Regions from separate parts of the Paenibacillus sp. FSL F4-0122 genome, predicted to be linked through region 1. Evidence: predicted binding sites of a transcription regulator. Region 1 holds the regulator's gene; the other holds the start of a gene.

Region 1 (8,312 bases):
ACGCACTGCTCTGGTTAGTTTCGGCAGTTCTTGCTTAGGCGCAACCGCAACCGCTGCTTCTGCCTCCACACGAATTTCCTCGGCAATCTTCTTCCGTTCTTCAGGGTTCATAAGCCGATTGGCAATATCCAGCCCGTCCATAGCGTCCTTAGCATACAATACTAGGCCGTCATATTCTGGACGAATACGGGTCTTCGTAAATTTACGGGTCAAAGCTGCGCCGCCAACCATAATCGGAACATCGATCCCAGCTGTACGTAAATCCTGAGCGGTGAGCACCATCTGCTGAGCAGATTTTACAAGCAGCCCGGACAATCCTATCGCATCAGCTTTTTCTCGACGGAAGGCTTCGATAATGGTCTCTGGTGGTACTTTTATACCCAAATTAATGATCTGATAACCATTGTTGGAGAGGATGATCTCCACTAGATTCTTACCAATATCATGTACGTCCCCTTTTACGGTCGCCAGCATAATTTTTCCTTTAACCGCTGTCTCATCCTTCTGCATAAACTGCTCTAGGTGATTCACAGAAGCCTTCATCACTTCAGCGCTTTGCAGCACTTCAGCAACAATCAATTCATTATTATTAAATAACCGGCCGACTTCCGACATCCCTGCCATCAGCGGTCCATTGATGATCTCCAGCGGACCAGATTTAGTCAATGCTTCATTTAGATCAGGAATGAGTCCTTCCTTCGTACCTTCAACCACATAGGAGGCTAAACGTTCTTCAAGTGACAGGTTGGAAATCTTCTCTTTTTTCTCTACTTTTTTACCACGGAAAGCAGCTACAAAAGCAGAAAGCGTCTCATCATTCGTATTATAAATCAGTTCCTCAGCAAGATGACGTTCTTCGGCAGGAATGGAAGCATACCGCTCCACTTTCTCTGTATTTACGATCGCATAATCTAATCCAGCTTTTGTACATTCATAAAGGAATACTGAGTTCAACACTTCACGTCCCGCTTCCGGCAATCCAAAGGAGACGTTGCTGATGCCCAAGATCGTATGAACACCTGGAAGTGCTTCCTTGATCAAACGAATGCCGTCAATCGTTTCTTTTGCTGAACCGATATATTGTTCATCTCCGGTTCCTACAGGGAACACCAGCGTGTCAAAAATAAGATCTTCTCCTGCTAAACCATACTTGTTCACTAGCAAGTCATAGGAGCGTTTAGCCACTTCCAGTTTATCTGTCGCCTTAATTGCTTGTCCCGTCTCATCGATGGTACCCACAACAATAGCTGCACCATATTTATGAATGATCGGCGTCACCAGCTCGAATTTTTCTTCACCATCTTCAAGGTTAATAGAGTTAATTATCGCCTTACCTTGGCAGTACTGCAAAGCTAAATCAATAACCTTAGGATCGGTAGTATCGATCATCAGAGGTACTTTAACCTTTTTCACAACCAGTTCTAAGAAAAGCTTAATATCTTCAATCTCATCGCGGTCAGGGTCTTGTACACACACGTCAATAACCTGTGCCCCACTCTTTACCTGAGCTCGGGCAATTTCTGAGGCTTCCTCATATTTACCTTCGACGATAAGACGTTTGAATTTACGAGAGCCAAGTACATTCGTACGTTCACCAACCATGTAAGGACGGTTGTCGTTCTCAATATAGATAGGCTCAATACCTGAAAGTGCAGGTGGATGATTACCTGCCAGCGGGCGTGGAGGATATTCGGAAAGTGCTTCCTTCATCGCACGGATATGCTCTGGTGTCGTTCCACAGCAGCCCCCCGCAATATTCAGCCAGCCTTTTTCAGCAAAGGCTGCAATCTTGCGAGCTAAAGAATCTGGAGATTCATGATAATGTCCATTCTCATCCGGCAATCCTGCGTTTGGATAACAGCTCACGGCTGCCGAGGAGATCTCCGAAAGCGAACGAATATGATCCCGCATGAACTCTGGACCAGTCGCACAGTTGAGGCCCATAGAGATAGGCTTCAGATGTTCTAATGAGATATAAAATGCTTCAATATTCTGACCCGCCAGTGTAGTACCCATTGGTTCAATTGTTCCTGAAATCATAACCGGTAATGTGATGCCAGTCTTTTCAAAAGCATTACGAATACCAATACTTCCAGCTTTAACGTTAAGTGTATCTTGAGAGGTCTCCAGCAGCAAAACATCTACTTTACCGTCGATCAATGCCACTGCTTGTTCCTCATAGCTATCAACTAGCTCTTGGAAAGTAACGCCTCCAGTTACTGAGAGCGTTTTTGTTGTTGGACCCATAGCCCCCACGACGTATCGCGGACGGTCAGGTGTGTCATATTTGTCTACTGCTCTGCGGGCCAACTCTGCTGCCGCTAGATTGATCTCACGTGCGCGCTGAGGAATATCATATTCAGCTAGTACAACAGAGGTTGCACCAAATGTGTTAGTCTCAATGAGATCAGCCCCTGCTTCGAGATACTGCTCATGAATCGTCTGAATGACTTCTGGACGTGTTAATACCAGCATTTCATTACAGCCATCCAGCTCATCGCCACCAAAATCTTCTCCAGTAAGAGGCACCTGTTGGATCATTGTGCCCATTGCGCCATCAAGGATCAAAATCCTTTGTTGTAAGCTTTCCTCAAGTGTATATTTAGCCAACTAATAGTCCCCCCAGTAAAACATTAGAGTAAGTTTAGCAGAATAAAGGAATTTCGAAAAGCCTTCCTTTCCACTCTGCTTTATCTGTTATTGCTCAGCAACCGTTGTGAACCTTTGAATCATGGTTTCACAGACAGCTCTTTGCTAGGCATAGAGTGCTGTGTCCGGGCTGTCACATGTGAAGTGACATTATATTGTCCTTCCTTTTCAAGGGTCCCTTCTGCTTGATAGACTCCTTTACCTATTAGCTTTCCCTTAAGCTCTATTTTCTGTCCCTCATCATTTTTATTCACAATTTCGAACAGAACCTCTTTTGCATCATCTACTGCCTCGTTATCTTGGGTCACCACAGCTTCAAAGGTTACCTTTTGATTTACAACAACTTCTTCAGGACTCCATTGTAGTTCGACTTTGATAGGTTCCATAGACATGTTCATATTCATGTTATGTATTTCTGAATGCTTGGTTCCATTTGAAGAACATCCACCTAGTACTAGAAGTGTTGCACCTAATAATACAGCGACTAATTTCTTCGATCTCATCATTTGGAGCCCTCCCAATCATTATCGAATAATAAAAATCTACCAATTCATGTTATACATCTCCATCTATTATACACATTATTATTGGTTTTTCAGTATTTTGCATCAATTCCGCATTAGACTTGTGACTTAAATCATTTACTTAAAAATCTAATGAAATCCTTATGTTAGTATGTATGTACAGAAAAGCAGCGAGTTTCTTAGGATCTCAGAAACTCGCTGCTTTTATAAAGTCTTTATGTTGGAGCTAATAGCTCTGTATATCTTACAAGGATTGAACTAGTGGAAGAAGCTCCTCAAGGTGATTGATTTCATGATCCGGATGAATATCAAGACTAGGTGCTCTACCTTTTCTATTAATCCAGACCGTGGTCAACCCTGCTGCCAGCCCCCCACGGATATCCGTTGTAAGCTTATCGCCGACCATAACCGCTTGCTCAGGAGTTACATCAAGAAGCTCTAAAGCATGCAGGAAAATTTCCTTATCCGGTTTGCCTTTACCAAAGCTTCCGGAAATCACAATATGATCAAAGAAAGGAATTAACTCTGGCACACCATCTAGTTTTTCTTGTTGCAGTGCAGGACAACCGTTCGTAAGTAGCAAAAGCTTCACTTGACCCCGTAACTGCTCCAGTACATGCATTGTTTCTTCATAGATGTATGGACGTTTTCTGCGCTCTGCTGCGAATTTAGTTGCCAAGGTCTCAGCTAGTGCTTCGTCTTCCACCCCTAAGGTTGCAAGTCCGCGACGCCAAGACTCTTTACGATAAACCGGTGCAAGCTGCTCCAATTGACGGAATTCTGGCTGTTCACCTGCCGTAAAGTTAGCCCAGAGTGCTTCATATGGATTAATTCCGATCATCTTTGTAAATGGGAACGTCTCATAAGATTCATACAAGCTACTTGCTTCCTTACGAACTGCAACTTCTAGTTCTTGTGGATCAATCGTATCCCCGGCGGCTTCACAAGCAGAACGAAATGCTTCTTCGACGCTCCGATCATCCCACAGCAATGTATCATCAAGGTCAAATAGTACAGCAGAAATTGGCATTACAGGTCTCCCTCTCCCTTTAACTGGTCTAGTTCTATTCGTGAACTACTTCAATGTTGTGAGCTTTAGCAAATGCTTCTAATCGTGTACTCATCGCATTAGTATCATAGCGATTCATAAGTCTTGTGAAAATCCATTTCGTACGTTTCCCTTTGTGCTTAATGACTACAGCTCCACGCGAAAGGGTGATTTTCTCAATATCTGCAGCTGGAAGCCCGCGTTCGCGATTGAATTTAATAGTAGACAGTCTTGCTTTTTCCACCTTCAAGTACGGACGACGGAAGAACAATAGCGCTGCCAGCAAATAGTACAGTACTACTCCCAACCAATTAGCCAGCATGCCGTTTCCTTTGGCCTGATCAATAGAACCAACTACCCAAAACATAGTGCCAAGTATCACTAACACTACCGGAAATGCAATGTTGCGACCTTTAAAGACTTCGGCATTCTGGGTAGGAGATTTAGAGGCATAAATCGTATCCTTGCCTTGTTTCTTTCTTTGCTTGTTGATTTGCTGTGTGTTGCGTTGAACCATTCTTTCCCAAGAACGGGCCATGTGCGTTCCCCCTAGTCATCCTGAAATATCTATGAAAAGGAACAGCGAGCTAATGTTAAAGCCCCTTGTTACCTTGTTCATGCTCATCGTTATCTACTACTTCAATAGTATTTAATTGTGCTCGGAAGTTATTGCGGATATTCCCCAGGTAAATTTCACGAAGCTTGGCGCGTTCCGCCACTTCCTCTTGATTAAGGCCTACGCTCTTCTGTTTGCGTGCCAATTCGTTAATTCGCGCGACCAACTCATCAATATTCAATACTTTCCCTCCCCCTATAAATTAATTCTAACTCTGCCATGAGAAAAAGAGCTTGTCAAGGTCTACTCCCTGCAAGCTCTACTGGTCATTCTATTATGTTCTCAGAAAATTAATAAATAGGTAAAGTAAGTATGTCTCCAGCGTTAATTTGACTACTCTTAATCCCACTTGAACGTTTAATTCCTTCTATATAAACAACTGTCTTCATATCAGCCGGTTTATTCTTAAGGGCAATACTCCATAGTGTATCTCCACGTTCAACCACAATCCGCTTCTCTTCCTTCATTATAGTCGTCGATCCTGCAAATACACTTCCCACTACTGTTAGGCCAGAAAATACTAGCACGATAATCAATATTAACTTAATAAAGAAGTCCTGACGGAACAACGAAATCATCCCTCCTAGCAAACGTTCCGTTATCTCTTTCACCTTAGCGGAATTACGGGCAACGTCATTATGTCCTAAAGATTCAACCACTGGGGCCTTATCGTAGATGCTGCGATATGTACTGTATTTTAGCATAATTATCATCCTCCAAACACTTGTTCTTACTTTCGAATTCATAATAACACGAACATGTGTTTTGTTCAATACTATTTCAGAACAATTGTTCTCTTTTTTTCGAGAGACTCAAGTGGTACATTTTATTATCATTTGTCTACCATTTTTTAACTCTAGCAGATTAATATTTATAATAGTTAGAACTTATGTTTGTGCGAACGGTAGTTCTATGTTATAATTTTCCCAAACATTACTATATGGGGTTGATTCCAATGTCAAAGATTTCAAGTCGCCAGCTGGCGATCCTGGAATTTATACGAAGCGAAGTCCGCAGCAAGGGTTATCCACCTTCCGTCCGGGAAATTGGAGAAGCTGTTGGCCTTGCTTCCAGCTCCACAGTTCACGGTCATTTGGACCGGCTTGAGAAGAAGGGACTTATTCGTCGAGATCCAACGAAGCCACGTGCAATAGAATTACTAGGCCAAGAGGATTCAGAGAATGTTCACCAATTCGCCCAGACCATCTCACGGATTCCTGTCGTAGGTAAAGTTACCGCCGGGGTACCTATCACTGCTACAGAGAATATCGAGGACTACTTCCCACTTCCTACTCACTATGTAGGTGACAACAAAGTATTTATGCTGTCAGTTATGGGTGATAGTATGGTGGATGCTGGCATTATGAATGGTGATTATGTAATTGTTCGCCAACAACAAACAGCGGACAACGGAGATATCGTTGTAGCCATGACTGAAGAAGATGAAGCAACCGTTAAGACCTTTTACAAGGAACGTGATCATATACGGCTTCAGCCGGAGAATCCAGCTTATGAGCCTCTTCGCCTTAATCGCGTAACTATTCTCGGAAGAGTCATCGGATTGTTTCGAGATATCCACTAAGTATGCACTCCTACCATAAAAGGCTGTTCCGCAAATGCGGAACAGCCTTTTTTCTGTGTATTTTGCTTTCTCAACCACTAACGAACATTTGTTCTCGTTCGCTAAAATGGGCATTTTCTATGAATAACCGTTTAGGCGTTCTGCTCATATCCTAATTAGAAAGGAGTGTTGTGCATAATGCCAAATTACCGAATTATTGTAGATCTGACCCAACGAATGTTATATCTTCTGGACAATGATATTGTGATTAGAGGTTTCCCTGTCGGCATTGGTAAGATGTTAACCCAATCCCCAGTGGGAGAATTCACGATTATTAACAAACAACCCAATCCAGGCGGTCCCTTTGGTGCCTTTTGGATGGGACTGTCTAAACCACACTACGGGATTCATGGAACGAATGATCCTTCCTCCATTGGGAAAGAGGTATCCCACGGCTGTATCCGGATGTACAACGAGGATGTGTTAACACTCGCAGCTATCGTCCCTATAGGAACACGAGTAACGATAAGGAATTGAATTCGCTGAGGACGTCACAGCCCCCAAATCACCATATACAGAATGGGGGTCATTACATAAGTAAGTATTTTTTCATTAGCATACTAGGAGTTTGGTGATTATATGTCGAATATTGTTAACAGGATTGCAAATTGAAAAGGATGTGTTTAGTTTTGAATAACTCAAAAATTAGAACCCTCGTCGATTTTAAAGTCGATGCACTGGGTAAGCTGTCCGGTTTACTTTTAAATGATGAACAAGCTAGTGGAAAAAAAGTGAATTTGCTCACCTCTTTTGGCAGCATTCAGGGAATCGTCTCTCCAGCCGTCTCCAACAAAGAGGATGTATTTGATTTAAAATCTTTGATGGATGATGTAATAGTAGACGAATACATATCTTATTTGGGAGCAGAACACCCTGATAAAAATTTCAGCTATAACTTTGTTGTCCTCAATGACGTTACTGTAAGACCTTATGCTAGTTATGGGACTCCGATCGAATACAAACAGCTGATTGTTTATACCGATCATATCACTGCCTTCAATTTTCTATAGGTTACATACTTACCTTAAAAAGCACCCTTGCAGCAACCCCCAATTTTGCGCCATTTGCAGAATCGGCAGGTTTCTCCGGGTGCTTTTTTTGGGCTAATTCCGAAGCCGATCCTATAATTCCACGAATTTCCCTTTTAAAAGATACTAGTGGGGATCATTCAGGCATATCTTTCAATAAGCAACAATTTGAGTCTAATGAGATAACTGGGAGGTGATTATATGCTGATTATCTTAGTGTACTTATTTGCTATTTTAGGAGTTGTTTTAATTCTAAGTGCCGCCATTATAAAATTGAAAACGCTATCCACTTCATCTGATATTTCTATGCTAGTTAATGCGGCTGCATCCTTTAACATCATTTTCACCAAAACATTCATTCCCCCCAATCAATCTCACTTGATCGCACTTAACGAACCTAATAAAAAATTAGCAATAGGCACCAGAAATCCGAAGAACAACAAAAAAGCAGTAGCAAAGCTATACTCTTTCGATAATGTAATGGGATCCGAGATTGTGGTTAACGCACTTACCCTTTCAAAAGTCTCCAAAAGACAACAAAACAGCAAAACAACTGCAACTAGTGCAGATATTAACGTCCTTAAGGAAGCTGATGAAGAAGCTAATGTGATAGAAGAACTCACGCTTAAAATATATATGAACAGCAAAGAAACGCCTGTGTATTGTATTTCCTTCTTGCCGGGTTTATTGCCTATTCAACAATCCGACAACCAGTACAAGGAAGCTTACTCCCAAGTACAACAATTGCATGCACTCTTCAGGTCAATCGTATCTGAATAATTAAGTTGTTATCGCCATACCTCTCATTTGATTTCGAAATAGAAAG
Region 2 (8,312 bases), 1.6 Mb from region 1:
GTCCGTAGGACGCAAAATGGGAAAATGAGCACGCAACAAATTTCTCCATCCGGGACACACTGCCCCGCAGTGTTGAGCCACCATACAATCTGAGGCTTGTGCCACGCTTTAGCTTCGTTCCCTCATTACGATAGAACAGTGAGCTTAGCAAACGTTCCAGTTGAAATTTACGATCTTCGTTCTTAGTAAACCAGTTATACACATCCCACCATAGCTCCGGAATTTCTGTCCCCTGGCGCCACTGCCGCAGCTGCATAATCAATGCGCGAAGACTCTGTTCTGGTTGACCAATGAAACCGAGATGAATAGGATTTCCGACTTCTGCCGGTAGTCCCGCAGGGGGAAGTGCTGACAAGCTATGCTCTTGAACCCTTGGGAACATTCTATGCAAATGCCGGATAACCTCAGAGGGAAGGAGAGCTTTGCCCTCATCATCCGCTGTAGCGTAGCTAATCCAGAGCTTTTGGCTTCCTGTCGTTAGCGCATTATAGATCAGAAACCGCTCGTCCAGTAGTTTACGAGAAGCGCCGGGAGCAAGCTCCATTCCAGCATTCTCTAGTACGGAGCGTTCACCTTCCGAGAGAATTCCATCTTCCTTAAACTGCGCAGGCACAACACCTTCATTAAATCCAAGCAAAAAAGCGTATTTAACCCCTGTTGGGCGAGTCCGATCCATATTGCCGACCAATACTTGATCCAGTGCGGGCGGAACTAGTCCCATTTTAAGCTCAGCAAGTCCTGTCTCTAGAACTCCGGTGAACACTTCAAACTCAAGTCTTTCATTGCCCATCATTTCTACTATCTGATCTAGCAGATCAAGTACCGCACCCCACAACTGGCTATGTTCCCTAGCCTTCTCGGGTTGGCCCTTCTCCATAGACTTAACACTGAGTTTCTCCAGCTTTCGTGCAACATCCGTCTCTTCAAGCAGCTTGTACATTGCCGTACATAGTTCAAGGCCGCTTCGGCTTTTCTGGATTCGTTTCTCAAAAGCAAATAAAGGACCTGTTATACTAGCACGGCATCGTTCCATAGTAGCAAGCAGTTCATCATCCATCTGTCTGCCGCCTTCCAGCGACAAGCTAGGAATACCTTTCCATGAGCGGCCATCCGTCCAGCGATACCCTTGAATCCCACAAGCCAGCACATAGTTTTCTAAAGCATCCATATCCTCACGTGTAATACTACCGTCTAGCGGAAGCAAAAGCTCCGTCTTTACGCAACGGAATACATCCTCGTAACGCCAGCGACGACGCACTACATCCAGCGCGGAACGTATAAATTCCACTAGCGGATGATGCAGCTCATTTACCTTCTGGTCCAGAAAAAATGGCACTCCGTAATCTTGGAACAACGGTTGGATCAGCTGCTCGTAATCGCCAATATTGCGCATCAATACAGCCATTTCGCCATATTTTGCACCTTCATCACGCGCCAGTCTAGTCATTTCGCGCAGTGCTCCCTCAACCTCTGCTCTGTGCGAAACTGCGGCGCCTATGGATATAGCCTCTCTTGCCAGTTCATCCGCACCTATCCAGGCCTTCCGGCGATCATATCCCCGTTCAAGGTGAGCAAGTACTGGACTTTCTTCAAAACGTGGAAGAACCGTTGGCTCCAGCAGCTCGTCCCACACATCAATGCCCAGCTCTTCAGCTATTCCACGCAGTTTAATGTAAGTAACCGCAGTGGGGTGAAACAATTCAAGCTCATTCAACTGATCTCCATATGGGTAAGGACGATCAATTGTAAGCGAAACGGTCAGCTGCGAAGCTTGCTGCATCAATTCTCGAAGCACTACGAATTCCTGCGGAGTAAATCCATGGAATCCATCTACCCAAATCTCCGCCCCGCGAATATAGGAGGAATCAGGAATATGCTCAGCCAGTTCTGCTAAACGATCCTCTTCATCGATATAGAGACGTGACATTTCCTTCTCTAAATCGCTGAATACCAGCTGCAAATCATCCAGCTTACCCTCAAGAATAGGACTTCTTGCAATAGCTCCTCGCATAGCGGACAACTGCTCTTCTAAATCAGTGGAACCCAAACAGCAACGCTTCATCTCCGTGTGCAGTTGGTTCAGACGTTCCACAAAACCCGGTCTGTCTGCTGAGGCACCGAACAATTTCAGTTCCTCTTTGCGACGACTGATGATTTTGTAAATTAACATTTTCTTACCTTCATCACTGATTGGCAGACTTGCACTGCCACCAGTTTCCTGCTTCACACGATAGGCAAGCCGCGAAAAACTCAGTGTCTGCGCCCGAAGGCTTCCCTTCACATTCCCTACGGTCAGAAGCCCCCGTTCTGCTCCAAAAGAACCTTGCTCTGGCACAAGAATAATAATCGGCGCACCAAGCGGTTCCTTCTCTAAGGAAGAAGAGATAGATTCCCATATTTTTGTTGTCTTGCCACTGCCCGAGCGGCCTAGTAAAAAGGTTACCGACATAAATGATAGACTCCTTCCGTAGCGGAGAAAATATATAAATTACAAGGTGAAATATCCACCTATTGATTACACTCCAATTAAAAAAGTTCAGTGATTCCTCGTCCCTTCAGTATATCATAACCACACTAATCGGAACATGTGTTTGCTAGTATTTTCTAATGTTTTACAAAGGATAAACAACTACGAGTACAAATATAAAAAAGCAAACCTCCGGATTTTGGCGGCTTGCTTTTTAGAGTATTTAGTTTGTTTTTAATGCCAGATGTGCAACGTTAGATTAGAGCTGCCAATGTCGGAGCATAGGGTCAATGTTAGACTGTTCGGTGTTCGGTGTTCGGTGTTCGGTGTTCGGTGTTCAGTGCTCAACGTTCAGCGTCCAGCATCCAGCGTCCAGCATCCAGCGTCCAGCATCCAGCGTCCAGCATCCAGCGTCCAGCATCCAGCGTTCGTCATTCGGCATTCGGCGTTCAGCGTTCAAATTGCACATTTTTGGCTAGGCTTGTTTCATTAATTACTTACGGACCCAGGAGCCGTTATTCGTGGATTCAGTGCTGTTTTGGCAACTTTTCGGACCCCATTGATGCTATTCTTCGAAAATGTGTTGCATTACGGGTGTTTTAAGAGCAATAGCGCCTTTGGGGTCCGTAAGAATTCAATAATAGGCTGTTTACGCTAAATAGAGTCATCTGAGTCCGTTGGCAACTACTTGCCTTACAGTCGACTCACGGCCACCCTACGTCCCGCCCTTTTATCCTATTTGTTACTTGGCACTGTAAACCTTTTTGACCTTCAGGCTTATTTTTTACTCCGCACTTCAAAAATCGCAAACTTCAGATAGTGTCCTTCGTTAACGCCAAGTATTTGTGGGTGGTCTTTGCCTGCGGCCCGCCATTCCACAAGTCTCAACACCTTGCCAGCATCTTTAGCTGCATCGGCAATCGTTTCGAGGAACAGATCTGGCTGCATATGGTAAGAACAGCTTGCGGTAACCAAATAGCCGCCTTCGTTCACCAGCTTCATCCCGTGCAGATTGATATCCTTGTAACCACGGCAAGCGCCAGCTACTGCACTTTTGGTTTTGGCAAACGCCGGAGGGTCCAGGATGACTACATCCCAAGTTCTTCCTCCACCTGCCGTCATCGGCTTGGATGTGTCGGTTTTGGCTGTTTTGCCTCCGGATTTAGGATTTGCAGCAGCTGCTGCCGTCTCTGTTCCACTTGCAACTGTCGCCCGTTCAGAACGTTCCTCTAGTCCTTTAACCTGATTCCGTAAATATGCAAAAGCATCATCCACTACGAATTCAACACGATCGCTAAAGCCGTTCAGCTCCACATTCACTTTGGCACTCTCAATGGCATGCGCTGAAACATCGAGGCAGGTTACTTTTTTCGCGCCATACTTGCAGGCATGCAGCGTGAAGCTGCCCGTATGTGAGAAGCATTCCAGCACTGTCGCACCGTCCCAATAAGGGAACGTTACATGTTTACCGCTCTTATTAACTGGCAAGGTCTGTAGCGAACCCTCCTCAGTTTCGATTTCCTGCAGCGTAATGCCGCTTCGTCCCCCCCAGCCTTTCATGAGCGGAGCAATAGAAGCTCTATTCTCACGTTGGTCAAAGAAGTAGCCAGTCTTCTGGCCTTCTTCAATATCAACGACCAGCTTCAGGCCATTCTCACTCACAGTTACATGCCGTGGACACTCCCCATACAGCAAACCCGTTGTCTGCTCCATACCTTCAAGCTCGCGCACACTAACATCACTGCGCTCATAGATTCCGCGCGGTGCCATAACCTGCACCAATGCTTCGACGATTTCTGCACGCCGCTTGTCCATTCCGAGCGTAAGCAGCTGCACAACCAAAATATCTCCGAATCGATCTACAATAAGCCCCGGTAAAAAGTCCGCTTCACCATAAACCAAGCGATAAGCATCCGCACCCGGAAGGAACCGATTTCTGTGTTGCAGACAATTCGCAAAACGTTCTGCAAAAAAGGCTGTATCCATGATCGCAAGGGGTCCCTGTGATACAATTCTTACCCGAATCTGTGACGCTGGATTGTAATATCCCACGGCCAAAAATCGGCCCTGATGATTAAGGACATCTACTAATCCCCCCGCTTCCGGATTTCCTTCTACCGATGCGACTTCACCTGCATAGACCCATGGATGGCCCTGTTCCAGTCTTTTTTTGCGATTGCGTTCTAAAATAACCGATGGCAATGACTTCAACTCCCTGTTTTTCTAAAAATGTTTTTATACATGTCCCATGCAATACATTCATATATTGGTGTACAACCCTCGTCCAAAGGAGTATGCCCTATGTTCAGTGATTTGCTGTTCCCTATCATATATGGTCTTGTTATCTTTCTAGCCGGCATGAAGCTGATGGAAACGGCGTTGTCCAAGCTAGCAGGCCCTCTATTAACTACAAGTCTAAATAGAGCTACCTCAACACCTATTAAAGGAATGATTGCCAGCAGCCTGTTGTCCGCCTTACTCCAGAGCAGTACTGCTGTAACGGTGTTGACTATCGGCATGGTCAATGCCGGCCTGCTCACCTATGCCCGCACACTTGGCATTATCTTGGGCAGCAACATCGGCACCACATTAACTACAGAATTGATCGGACTTCAGATCAATACCATGGCCACGCCCTTGCTGGCAGCCTCGCTCAGTCTGTGGGCAGCGGCAGTTATTGCAGGCGAACTGCCGCCTACATCGCGAGTGGCAGAGCTCTGCCACAAAATATCCCCGCCACTGCAATTTATCAGTCTGGCTGTATCAGGCTTCGCCCTCGTCCTATGGGGGATCGCTGTCATGCAGTCTATCGGCGGAATACTTCAGGAAAGTGGCTTATTCCTCTGGTTCCTAAACCATGCCGCTACAAGTGCCCTATGGGGGCTCGCCGCTGGAGCGTGCCTAACAGCCCTGCTCCATAGCAGCGCTGCTGTCATAGCTATGGCTATGAGCATTGCCGCCTCGGGTGCCATGCCGCCTGAGCTAGGTATAGCCATAGTGCTAGGCGCCAACGTAGGCACCTGTGTCACAGCGGTCATTGCTTCCATCGGCGGCACGCCATCCGGCGTCTTCGTCGCTTGGTCCCATGTTGCGCTTAATGTAGGCGGTGCACTACTATTCTTGCCCATGATCGGGCTGCTACAAGCAAGTGCAGCATGGATTGGTGGAGGCCCTGCTTCACAAATCGCCCACGCCCAGACCATTTTCAACGTAGTCTGCTCACTTCTAGCACTGCCATTATGTTACCTGCCTATATGGACAAAACTGGAAAAACGTCTTCAGTCTTAGCTTAAAGGTACCGTTTTTTTATACCCCAGCTTTCCACAACTGTACTATTATACTTCAATCGAAAATATTATAAAACCGCGAACCGTCGTAAAAAGTGATCACCGTCGAGAAAATTCCAATCAGCACAAACAAAGCCAATGCAAAATAATCGTCTCTCGTGAACGGGCGACTGCTATACCAAGTTCGTTTTGTCTCAGTGCCAAAGCCGCGCAGCTCCATAGCGGTACTGATATTTTCAATTCGCTCGATACTAGTCAAAATTAGGGGCATCAGAATCGAAATGATATTTTTTAGCCGCTTAGGCAGCTTTTCTTTTCTGGAAATATCTATTCCCCTTGCTTGAGCAGAAAACGATATATTCTCATAATCTCGTTGAATATCCGGAATGTACCGTAGAGCCAGCGATACAGAATATGCAATTTTATAGTTCACTCCAACTCTGTTTAAGGATGCTGCAAATTCACTGGGATGGGTCGTTAGAAGAAACAATAGTGCCATTGGAATGACCACTGCATATTTGAGGGCAATATTGAATTGATAAAATAGCTGCTCCCAAGTTACCGTATACCGGCCTGCAATGTGCATAATATCATGACGTGTACCGTAAACACGTACGCCCTCCAAAGGAGAAAAGATAAAGATAGCTATATGATTAAGCAAAAAGAAAATCAAGATGAAATATAATACGAAAGCATAATCCTGAAATTGGACTTTGGAAATTCTAAAGGCAAGCAAACTAAATAACAGCATCACAATTAGACATCTTGTATCATATGTAATCATCCCCGTCACAGACCACACTACAAATAAAATCAACTTAGTAGCGCCGGTAAGACGGTGAATAGGTGAATCCTGCTTCGTAAAAGTTAACATTTTGGCCTTCATCCGCCTCGGCTCCTCCTATCATACGCAATGAACCTTCTAACGAACTCCTCTGGTTGTTTCAGTTCAGCTTTTACAGCTAGGGCAAAAAGCGAGGTTTCTTTCAAGTTCGCTTTTTTTACCACATCAGTATTCGTTAATATTCGCTCAGGTCTATCATCCGCAAGCTTCACGCCATCAGCTAACACTATAGCTCTATCGGCATATTCCAGCATCAAGTGCATATCATGCGTGATCATAATGACCGTCATCCCCTGCCCCCGCAGCGTCAAGAGAAATTCCATCATTTCGTTATAATGCCTGTAATCCTGAGCAGCAGTCGGCTCATCCAAAATGATCACTTCCGGCTCCAGTACCAGAATAGCGGCAATCGTAACCCGTTTCTTCTGGCCATAACTAAGCGCCGAGATAGGCCAGCTGCGAAAAACATAAAGTCCGCACACCTTCAAGACTTGATGGACACGTTCACGAACTAGCTCCTCAGAGCAACCTCGGAGTCTAAGTCCTAGAGCGACCTCGTCATATAAAAGTGTCTTAGAAATCATATGATTGGGATTTTGCATGACAAAACCGATCCGCTCTGCCCGCTCCTTAATCGTGTCCTGAGCAATATCACGCCCATGCATCCGTATTGATCCGGAAGTAGGTTTATAGAAGCCACAAATAAGCTTGGAAACTGTAGATTTCCCAGCCCCATTTCGCCCCGCTATACAGACCATCTCTCCTTTATGAATACAGAGATTGAGCTTATCCAGCACCTGCTGATTTTTTTCGTATCCAAAAGAAATATCTCTTAGCTCAAGGATGGGTGGGCTCTCCAGCTTATCCTGGCGTGAGTGATTGCACTCATACCAGATCTTTAGTTTATTAGAACACGCCTCCAACTCTATATCGTTCACATGCTGCGGATTCATATTTGCTGTAATCGAACATCCGGCATACTTTAAAGCCGTTAAATAGAGAGGTTCCCGAATGCCAACTTCTGAAAGCAACGTTGTGCTCAACAGTTCTGCAGCCGGCATATCCGACACAATACGTCCTTCATGGATCACAATAATACGATCCACTGCCCGATGCAGCACCTCTTCAAGACGATGCTCGATCATAATAACGGTTTTACCTGTCTCTTTATGCACTCGATCAATAAGCTCAATCGCTTTTATACCGGTATAAGGATCTAAGCTTGCCAGCGGTTCATCAAAGAGCAGGATGTCCACATCACCTACCAGAACACCTGCCAAGGTCGTTTTTTGCTTTTGTCCACCCGATAACTCTTGAGGAGAAGAAGCCAGAAATTCGTGGATATCCACCGCTCTTGCGGCAGCCGCCACTTTACTCTTCATTTCTGTCTGCTGAACCACATGGTTCTCTAGACTGAAGGCGATATCCTCACCAACCGTTAATCCTACAAATTGTCCATCCGGGTCCTGCAATACGGTACCCACCTGATTGGACAGCTCTGCGATACTCAGATCCTTCTGCTCCTGGCCCATAATCCGTAATGAACCTGATATTTCCCCACTGTAAGCAAAAGGAATGAGACCATTAATACAATGAGTAAGTGTACTTTTCCCAGAACCTGAAGGCCCCACGATAAGTACCTTTTCCCCTTCAACAATCGTTAAGTTGATCCCCTGCAGTGTGGGTTCCTGCTGCGCCCGATATTGAAAGCTGA

The links. The regulator LexA, encoded in region 1, represses DNA repair genes until DNA is damaged. The targets are predictions, from matches to a motif close to CGAACATATGTTCG.
Region 2: addB (helicase-exonuclease AddAB subunit AddB) is a predicted target of LexA. The motif match lies at 2,581-2,594, and genes of this name have one in related genera.

What each region holds. Positions count from the first base shown of each region.
Region 1 covers NZ_JBBODI010000001.1:5,511,089-5,519,400, reverse strand. The annotation lists gene metH (methionine synthase) at 1-2,550, opposite strand, end outside; gene MHH49_RS24065 (FixH family protein) at 2,730-3,155, opposite strand; gene MHH49_RS24060 (HAD family hydrolase) at 3,418-4,203, opposite strand; gene MHH49_RS24055 (hypothetical protein) at 4,238-4,759, opposite strand; gene MHH49_RS24050 (DUF896 domain-containing protein) at 4,815-5,018, opposite strand; gene MHH49_RS24045 (LysM peptidoglycan-binding domain-containing protein) at 5,128-5,541, opposite strand; gene lexA (transcriptional repressor LexA) at 5,793-6,419, shown strand; gene MHH49_RS24035 (L,D-transpeptidase) at 6,597-6,935, shown strand; gene MHH49_RS24030 (hypothetical protein) at 7,088-7,468, shown strand; gene MHH49_RS24025 (hypothetical protein) at 7,688-8,266, shown strand.
Region 2 covers NZ_JBBODI010000001.1:3,946,130-3,954,441, reverse strand. The annotation lists gene addB (helicase-exonuclease AddAB subunit AddB) at 1-2,449, opposite strand, end outside; gene MHH49_RS17030 (hypothetical protein) at 2,805-2,936, opposite strand; gene MHH49_RS17025 (class I SAM-dependent rRNA methyltransferase) at 3,245-4,669, opposite strand; gene MHH49_RS17020 (Na/Pi cotransporter family protein) at 4,769-5,755, shown strand; gene MHH49_RS17015 (energy-coupling factor transporter transmembrane component T family protein) at 5,810-6,640, opposite strand; gene MHH49_RS17010 (ABC transporter ATP-binding protein) at 6,637-8,312, opposite strand, start outside.